DNA from 3 places in the Chryseobacterium sp. II3a genome. Region 3 is predicted to be linked to each of the others. Evidence: riboswitches for the same ligand, from Rfam matches in the RefSeq annotation. Region 3 holds a riboswitch; each other region holds the start of a gene.
The links. A riboswitch is a leader RNA that binds a small molecule or an ion and turns the genes downstream of it on or off. The one in region 3 is predicted to bind S-adenosylmethionine.

Region 1 (3,289 bases), 170 kb from region 3:
TCACCGGCAACCTGATTTAAAAGCAATGGGAAAACATTGTTTCTCGCTAGTTCTGCAAAAACCTTATTGGAGTCTTCTGCTACAAAGCCAATTACAGAAACATTATTGATACTATATATTTGAGATACTTTTCCTGATTTTCTTTCTGCTTCAAATTCATCAATCAGACAAGCTACTGCCTTTTCAGCATCATTTTCGTGAACCAGAATAGAGATTCCGTTTTCAATAGCTTGCTGAGAAATGACTCCCACACTGATACGCGCTAAAGTAAGCGCTTTAAAAATTCGTCCATCAATTCCGATTTCCCCTAAGAAATCTTCTCCTTCAAATTTGACAATTGATCTATTCTTCAAAAATTTTATTTCTTTAGCATTTTTCATTACTTATAAAATGTTTTTTATGATATTATTTAATTGTTGATATTCCATTAGGAAGGCATCATGCCCGTGTATAGATTGGATCTCGTGATAAGAGATATTCTCCTTTTTCTTTTTCAGATTCTCAAAACACATTCGGATTTCAGAAGCCGGGAAGAATAAATCTGTATCTACGGAGATCATGTGCATTCGTGCTTCTATGGTCTCCAGAACTGTTTTATCAGTATTGATATTCATCAGCAAATGATTCATCAGCTTATACGCTTGTAAACTAAATCTTTCGTTTAATGCGTTACCATGATAAACCAGCCAGTCTTCCGATTCCAGGCGTTGCTTGTCCTGATTGTATTTATTTTGAAATCTGTCGTTAAGTGATTCAGGAGTTCTATAGCACAACATCGCATGGATTCTTGCTTTTTGTAATGGTTCTTCTTTATCATTCAATAAAAATTTCTGAACCATACATTGTGCATGAAGCCAATCATGAGTTCTGTAATCGCAGGCAATGGGAATAAAAATTTCTGCCAGCTTTGGTTGTTTTGCTAACATTTCCCATGCAATTCCCCCACCCAAAGAGCCTCCAATAATGGCGTATAGATTTGTAATATGTAAAGCTTCCAGCCCTTTCAGAAAGATATTGGCTATATCTGAAGGGGTAAAGTCTTCATAATCTTCAATTAAAAAATGATCGTATCCATTTCCAGGAATATTAAAACACAGAACTGTATATTTATTGGTATCAATGATTTGATTTTCTCCTACCAGTTGTTTCCACCAGCCTTTTTCTCCGGATACATTCGAATTTCCGGTAAGGGCATGGTTGATTAAAATGACAGGAGCTGTAAACAGGTCTTTCCCGAAAAGCTCATAGCTTAACGAGATATTGTATTCCTTTTGGGAATGGGTTTGATACGAAAGATTAATATAGTTTAGTTCTGTTTTCAATTCTATTATATATTTTAATACAATTGAAAATGCCACAGGAAATGGCTGAAAAGAACTTCAGTAAGTTATCTGTCCAAAATAATTTTGGTAGAACGTAGCACCTTCTTTGCTTGCGCAAAGGGTTGCTAAGGTTTCATAGGGTCTAATCCCTCAACCTTTCTTGATAACATTTTCAATATTTGAATGAACGAATGGTGCAAAGGTAGTTCTTTTCTTTTAAAATCAAAAAAAAATTAATTTAATATTTAAAAAAGCCCTTAAATACTAGTATCTCAAGGGTATATTAATTATTCTTCAGACAAAAATAATTGGAATTATTTTTCAAAAAAACTACCTTCGTATGGAAAAATGATGATATATGATCGCCGAAAAAGAAAGATTACAAGATACCAAATGGAAAAACTGGGGACCTTATGTAAGCAACCGGCAATGGGGAAATGTAAGAGAAGATTATAGCCCGGACGGGAATGCATGGAACCACACCAATCATAATAACGCAGAAAGCTATGCCTACCGTTGGGGTGAAGAAGGTATTGCTGGAATTTCTGATGTAAAACAGCTGTTCTGTTTTGCTCTTTCATTCTGGAATAAAAGAGATAAAATCGTTAAGGAGCGGTTCTTTGGTTTGAGTAATCCTCAAGGGAACCATGGTGAAGATATCAAGGAAATTTTCTATTATCTGGATAATACACCTACTCATAGTTATATGAAGATGGTTTATAAATATCCAATCAATGAATTTCCTTATGACGAGCTTGTTGCAGTAAACGGAAAACGCAGCAAACAGGAACCGGAATATGAGATTTTTGATACCGGAATTTTTGATAACGATGCTTATTTTGATATTTTCATTGAATACTGTAAAGCTGATCACAATGATATTCTGGTCAGAATAACAGTTTGTAACCGAAGCCAACAAGATGCACCCATAGTAGTAGCTCCTACTGTCTGGTTCAGAAATAACTGGAAATGGGGATACAATACCTATAAAGCTGACATGCATGCTTCTTATGACGGAAGTATTAATATTGAGCACGACAGTATTTCTATTAAGAAGTTTTATTCAAGAAAAGACAATATACAAAGGGTATTCTGTGAAAATGAAACCAATACCCCAAAGCTGTATGGAGCTCCACAGGCAGAAAACACTTATTTCAAAGATGGGATCAATGATTTTATTATTCATCGCAGCAATACAGTAAACCCTGAAAAAAGAGGAACAAAAGCTTCTTTTTTAATTGATGAACTCATTGATGCCGGACAATGTGAAACCTTTGAATTCAGACTTTGCCCTGAAGCCACTGCTGAACCTTTTGAAAATTTTGATGAGATTTTTACCACAAGACAGGCTGAAGCAGAAGAATTTTATAATGAAGTTCAAAATGATACAACCAATGAGGACGAAAGGAATGTTCAAAGACAGGCTTTTGCAGGACTTCTGTGGAATAAGCAGTTTTATCATTACAATATTGGCAAATGGCTGAAAGGGGATCCGAATTTCGAGGCTCCGAGAAATTTTAACAACTATGTAAGAAATACAGAATGGAACCATCTTCACAATAAGGATATTATTTCCATGCCTGATAAATGGGAATATCCTTGGTATGCAACATGGGATCTCGCTTTTCACTGTGTTCCTCTGTCTATCATTGATGCTGAATTTGCCAAGGGACAGCTTTTACTCCTTACCAAAGAATGGTATATGCACCCTAACGGACAGCTGCCAGCCTATGAATGGAATATGAGTGATGTAAATCCACCAGTACACGCTTGGTCGTGCTTCAGGGTATTTAAGATTGATGAAAAAAATAATGGAAAACCCGATTTATTATTCCTTGAAAAAGTCTTCCAGAAACTTCTTCTGAATTTTACCTGGTGGGTGAACCGAAAGGATAAAAACGGAAAAAATATTTTCGGGGGCGGTTTCCTTGGGTTGGATAACATCGGAGCCTTTGACCGAAATATGG
Region 2 (3,289 bases), on a different contig from region 3:
CTCTTATTGCATAATTTTTTATAAACTCATATCTTACTGCTAACTTTCCGTTCAGGGTACTCCCAAAATCTGAATAGTTTTCATATCTGGCAGCGGCATCAATATTCAGCTTTTTATCCAGATCATAAGAAATATCAGCATATACTGCAGTGGCGTGTCTGTCTTTTTTTAAGGCATTGTCTGGTGAAAAACCTATAAAAGATTGTGAACCTCCCGCACCAATGACTTTAGAGTCTTTTGTTGCTATATTTCCGTTTTCATCATATTGGGTATAAGATGCCTCGTCTCCTGCTTTGATCTGATATTGTTCGAATCTGAACTCTCCACCGAATGCGATATTGAAGTTCTTGATTTTTTTTGAAACATCAAGATTGACCGTATTTTGCAAAAAGCTATGAGCTCCCGCATAAAACTGTGTTGGAGACTTGATCCCAAGAGAGGCATTATTGGTATTGCTTACATTATAGTTGAAAGTATTATTTCCAAAGGTATTGCTCAGGTCAATCAGCCAATTGTTGACATTATACTTCACTCCTACAGCATAAGAGATATCATAAATCTGAGAATTCAGGACTGCCTGAAAACCGTTGGGATATATTTCTTTAACAATATTAAAATCTTCATTGGGAAGTCTTCTGAAACCATATCCTTTCCCTTCTTTAATACTGAATCCACCAAAAGAATAGAACTTAAAGTTATCGCCCAAAGGATATTCTGCATTGAAAAACAATTGCCCCTGTCTGATTTGCGCGTCTCCAATCTGGAAATTAAAATAGTCTCTTGTTAATCCCCTTCTTCTTATTTCATCATCATCATTTTGTCTTGCAATATCTGGATTGTCTGCAAATTCGTAGGCAAAATTATTTCCGAAAATATCAAGATCGTGATTTTGGGTTCTCGTTGTTTTTCCTCTGTGGCTTAATTGCAATGAAAGATTGACAAATCCATCATTTTTCCCAAGAGATGTTCCATAATTAACTCCCGCCTGGTAAGTATCGCCGTCATTTCTTCCACTTAATCCATAGGTTAAACTTGCGGAAGCTCCGGCATTCTTTTTTAGAATAATATTAATCACTCCGGCAATAGCATCAGAACCATATTGTGCAGCAGCACCATCTCTTAACACTTCAATTTTTTCAATAGCAATAACAGGAATGGTGCTTAAATCTGTACCTACAGATCCATTCCCTACCGTATTCTGATAGTTTACCAGGGAGGTTGTATGTCTTCTTTTCCCATTAAGCAATACTAAAACCTGATCAGGTCCCATTCCTCTTAAAGTAACAGGATCAATATGTTCCGTTCCGTCTGAAGCAGATTGTCTTACGGAATTAAATGAAGGGATTACATAATTCAGAAGGTCCTGAGCCGTCATTTGCGGAGACGATCTTTGAACTTTATCAATATTGATCACATCTACAGGAACCGGTGTTTCCAGTTTTGTTCTTTTAACGTTACGGTTTCCTACGATGATAATGTCTTCGATTTGTTTTTCTTTTTCCTCCTGCTCCTGGGCAGCGACCCATATTGTCCCCAGCAATAATACAGCTGTGCTTAGTTTTTTCATCTTTGTTCTTGCCAATTAATAAATATTCTTCCGCAGATGATTCTGCAGCTACACAAGACTTCAAGAAATGGAATTCATATAGAAATATTGACTTCACTTATCTCCCCCACCGGGTTGGAATTAGCACCTTTACATTTCAGGAATTATGCAGGTTGCTAAGGTTTCATTGGGCCAAATCCCTCCACCTTTCTTGATAAATCTAGTGCAAAGGTAGACTAATTTTTCAAATATGCAAAAAGCGAATTACCCCCTATAAAGAAAAAAGGCAAATTCGCTGAATTGCCAATTTGCCTTTCTATTTATTTTACAATCATCTTTTGAATAGCGATTCCTGTTTCTGATTTCAGATGAACCAGATAAGTTCCGGATGGATAATTGATCTTCAGTTCATAAGTACCATTTTCTTTATCCAGTTTGAACGCATCAAGCTTTTTACCACTCATTTCGAAAATGATGATTTCTCCGTTCCTGGCTTTGTTGAAAATCAGTTTAGCAAATCCATTTTTGATCGGATTATCAGCGATCTGAAGAGATAATTTGTTTGCTGCATTCACATCAGACGTAGATAAAGATCCGGCATTGTTTCCAAAAATTCTGAATTCTCCAGGCTGCAAAGTAATGGGTGCAGTAGTTGACACAATATTTGAAACAGTCTCATCCATCAAATTTTTCCACTGTCCAACATACGGAAAATAAGGAATAACATTTTGTACAGCTGTAGAATAATTCGCCAGAACGACTACGTTTTTCATTCCATTGATGGTAGTATCATATATATAAATCCTTGTGATTAATCCATCAGGATCATTTGCAAGGTTATTGGATTCTATACTATAAGTTTTTGATTTGAATACCGGATGGGTATTTCTGATATCAATAATCTTTGCCCATGTATCATACACTGCTTTTCTGTTAACATCACTGTCATATCCTAATGTGAAAGCTACAGGCTTTTCATCAGTTCTGCACCCGTTGCTGATACTTCCATCAGCACATCGGTTGATACTGAATTCATAGCCCAGCTCTCCAAACTGCCAGATCATTTTTGGACCGGGAATGGTAAAGAAAGTGGCTCCAAATGTTTTCATTCTTTCTAAAGCTGTACTCAAATTCTTCACACTATAACTTCCATTAACAGCTCCGTAAGCAAGGTTTTTAAACATAAGTCTTTCTTCATCATGACTTTCTCCATATCCTACAGCATGCATATTGGTAAAGCCATGAAGACTATGATTCATCCGATCATAATTGCTGTTATCTTTATACCCCATCGTATTTTGATTGTAAGGCTCTGTTTGTTTATTCCAAAGCATCACTCCTTTTCCTTCTGCTATTCTGTAATTAGCCCATTGCTGTTCTTCTGCATCCGTACCAAGGTGTTCGAATATCATATAAGAGTTTGGATCAAGGGCCCATTGTCTGTCTGCATAATGCTTCATAATATCCACTCTGTCCTGTTGATAAGCGTTGGTGCAGTTCTCATCGTTTTCAGAACAGTTTTGCGTAAATCCTTTCGTGAGATCCCAACGGAAGCCATCAATACGGTATTCTGTCAACCATTGCTGAAGACATCTTTCAACGTAATATTGAGTTGAAGGACTACTATGGTTAAAATCATTGAACACATTGTATGAATGCTTCGGAACCTGATTGAAATAAGGGTTATCAGCCGCCACATCACCGTAACCGTCACCATCCGGATCAATATTCCAAAGTCTTACC
Region 3 (3,289 bases):
TCAAAATACTCCACATTACCTTTAATTCTATTATTAAGGATAGCAAACTCAAGTCCTAAGTTCAAATTAAGATTGGTCTCCCATTTCAGATTTGGAGTTCCTACTTTTTCCAATGTTTTTCCAGGCTCACCGGCAAGGGCATAATCTCTATATAATTCCGGATATGCATAATACAGCGGTGAACCGTTTGGTTTCTGTAATTTATCATTTCCTTGCCCTCCATAACTTGCACGTAATGTCAATGTGTTAAAGAAATTCAGGTTTCTGATAAACTCTTCACTTGAAAGTTTCCAGGATCCTCCTACCGACCAGAATGTACCCCATCTATTTTCTTTTGAAAATCTTGAAGAACTGTCTGCCCTTGTAGATGCGGATAAGAAATATTTATTATCAAAATCATACTCTACCTTTCCAAGGAAACTTAATAAACTTAATTTATCACTGTTTCCACCAAAATTTACCAATAAAGAGGCTGCATCAGGCTCATAATAATTAGGTAATGAAAAACCTTGTCTGCTCCCTGAAATAACCTGATAATCGTATTTGTAAAATTCGTGACCTCCCAATACGTTAATATGATGTTTTCCAAATCTCTTATCATAGGTAAGAATATTACTGGTTGTATAAGAAAGTGTTCTGCTATTTAACTTTGAAACAGAACCTCCAGTCTCTTTTGATTGCCCAAGAAGTGGATTCGTATAATAATGCTCATTATAATTAACCATATCAACGGAAAAGCTTGATCTAAACTTCAATTCCGGAAGGAACGTTAATTCCGCAAATCCTTTTCCTGAGAAGTTATCGATCTTATTTTCATTTTTATCCAATGGTAAACTTGCGGCTAAGTTCTGATTCGGAAGTGCTACAGCGGGTCTGTATTTTCCAAAATCATACACTCTGTTTCCTTCTGCATCCAGTACATAAGATCCATCAGGATTTCTTTCATAATAAGGATAGAAAGACGGAACTACTCTTGCAGCCTGAATAACATTGCTAGCTTTAGAATCTGAAGAACTTGGAGCCTGTTGAATACTGTTGGTATAGCTTAAGTTTACTCCAACATTCAGCCAGCTTTTAACTTCAGAATTGAGTTTTAATCTTGTATTATATCTTTTAAATCCTGACTCAATCGCCATTCCTTTATCATCCAGATATCCTAATGAAAAGAAATAATTACTTTTTTCACTTCCACCACTGATATCAAGGTCTACCTGGTTTCTGGAAGCCACTCTTTGCAAAATGTCCCTCCAGTCATCATTCCATAAGGCTTTGGCTCCAGGTAATAATTTACCGTCAGTTCCTATAGGTTTTGGATAATTAGCTCCATAAGGATTAACTCCTAAATTAGATATAATATTATCTGTTGCCATTTGGGCTGCCTGCTGCGCAGATATTGAACCTGATTGATATCCGTTTCTCATCGCCTCCCAATATAATTGGAAATACTGATCCGTATTCACCTGTTCATAATCTTTTACCGCTCTGCCTGAGAACCCCTGGCTGATATTAAGATTTACTCTTGCTTCTCCTTTTTTACCTGACTTTGTAGTAATAATTATGATTCCATTTGCTCCTCTTGAACCATACAAAGCACTTGCTGTAGCATCTTTCAGAACACTGATAGATTCTATATCGTTAGGGCTGATTGCATTGATATTTCCGTCAAAAGGAATTCCATCCACAACATACAAAGGCTCACTGGAAGCACTTACTGAACCTACTCCTCTAATTCTGATTGTAGACGTTGCTCCAGGCTGTCCTGAAGCGCCAGTAACCTGAATTCCCGGAACCTGTCCTTCCAATGCCTTTGTTACATTGGTTACAGGTCTGTTATTGATTTTGTCACTGGAAATGGTTGCTACTGAACCGGTATAGCTGTTTCTTTTAGCCTTCCCATAGGCTACCACCACTACTTCATCAATTTCCTTTTCCTTAAGGGTATCTTTTTTAGGTTTGGAATTCTGCCCGCTTACCCCTACAACTCCTAAGAAAAATGCTGCAACTGGCGGAATCCAAACTTTAGAATTGAATAAATTTTTATTAATCATAATCAATTTTATTTATCATATATTAAAATTTTGCCCTTTACTGAAAAGTCAGCAAAGGGCATCGATAAATACGATAAACCAAATGCTTATTTTTCCTTTAAAGGCTGAATGTAACACCTTACACGAATGCAGGTTGTCAAGACTTCGTAGGGTCAGTTCCCTCCATCTTTCTTTATAAGCCGATCGAAATATGGTTGCAAAGCTATAAACTTTTAGTCTATAAAACAAGTGGACTTATAGTTTTTTAATGATAATTTTTCAAAAATTAATATAAATTTTAATTAAAACCTGCTAATATAAATAGTTATAAAAAATTATCATTTTCACAAATATGACAAATATCATTAAAAATAACCCAAACCTAGATTAATCCTAACCATACCAACTTAAATGATTTCTTGTTTAAAAATTGATAGCCTCTCTCCTATTAATAGATCAAAAAAAAGAGCTGCTTTTACAAGCAACTCTTATCACGCACATCATACTATTTTAACATTAATATAATCTTTGAATAGAAATATAAACTTCCAATGTGTTATCTGCAGTACTGGAATCTGTTGTAGTATTTCCATTCCCATTACTTACAGTAGATTTATTATCAATACGTAATACATAATATACTCTAAACCATTTATTATCCACCGTAGTTACATCAAAGGTCACAGTCTCATTTCTCGCTTGTGTAAGATAAACTCCATCATCAAATTCAGCATAATTATTTGGAAAAATTAAGAGGTTAGCTCCATGTGAGTCCCCTGTGTGAGTTGATACTTCTGAGACCCATACTTTTACATTTGACGGAGTAATATTATAAAGACGGGGCGCCATATTGGTAGTAGCATTCGTATTGTCAAAAGCTCCCGGCGCAGTTATGAAAGCATCAATCCTAAACGTCTTATTCAATACCGGCAGATCAGAAAGGAAATCACTCAACAAAAAAGAAGCTGTTTTACGTGGAATTGATCCGTGGTAATATAAAAGCTCACCTGGAGAAATTCCACCTCCTGCACCCACTGTTGCAGCGCATGTCTGTCCTCCGATACTCAATGGAAATGTCGTAGTAATAGGGCTTGTGACTGTAGGAACTCCTGATATTGTATAGCTTAGAGTTCCTGAGCCTGTATTAAAATTACCCGGTGACAATGTTGCAGTAAGTCCATTTACAGGTCCCACAGTCTGAGCACCGTATACTCCTCCGTTTCCCCCTGTATAAGGTACAGTCATTGTACCCGTGTAAGGAA

Region 1: another riboswitch for S-adenosylmethionine. It lies ahead of AC3HD6_RS04840 (alpha/beta fold hydrolase); the one in region 3 lies ahead of AC3HD6_RS05685 (SusC/RagA family TonB-linked outer membrane protein).
Region 2: another riboswitch for S-adenosylmethionine. It lies ahead of AC3HD6_RS18280 (TonB-dependent receptor plug domain-containing protein); the one in region 3 lies ahead of AC3HD6_RS05685 (SusC/RagA family TonB-linked outer membrane protein).

Annotation. Positions count from the first base shown of each region.
Region 1 covers NZ_JBYPZJ010000002.1:14,827-18,115, forward strand. Annotated here, with positions in the region: gene AC3HD6_RS04835 (ACT domain-containing protein) at 1-353, opposite strand, end outside; gene AC3HD6_RS04840 (alpha/beta fold hydrolase) at 384-1,322, opposite strand; SAM riboswitch class I at 1,385-1,492, opposite strand; gene AC3HD6_RS04845 (MGH1-like glycoside hydrolase domain-containing protein) at 1,681-3,289, shown strand, end outside.
Region 2 covers NZ_JBYPZJ010000008.1:177,306-180,594, forward strand. Annotated here, with positions in the region: gene AC3HD6_RS18280 (TonB-dependent receptor plug domain-containing protein) at 1-1,567, opposite strand, end outside; SAM riboswitch class I at 1,662-1,767, opposite strand; gene AC3HD6_RS18285 (alpha-amylase family glycosyl hydrolase) at 1,867-3,289, opposite strand, start outside.
Region 3 covers NZ_JBYPZJ010000002.1:183,522-186,810, forward strand. Annotated here, with positions in the region: gene AC3HD6_RS05685 (SusC/RagA family TonB-linked outer membrane protein) at 1-2,048, opposite strand, end outside; SAM riboswitch class I at 2,132-2,229, opposite strand; gene AC3HD6_RS05690 (hypothetical protein) at 2,544-3,289, opposite strand, start outside.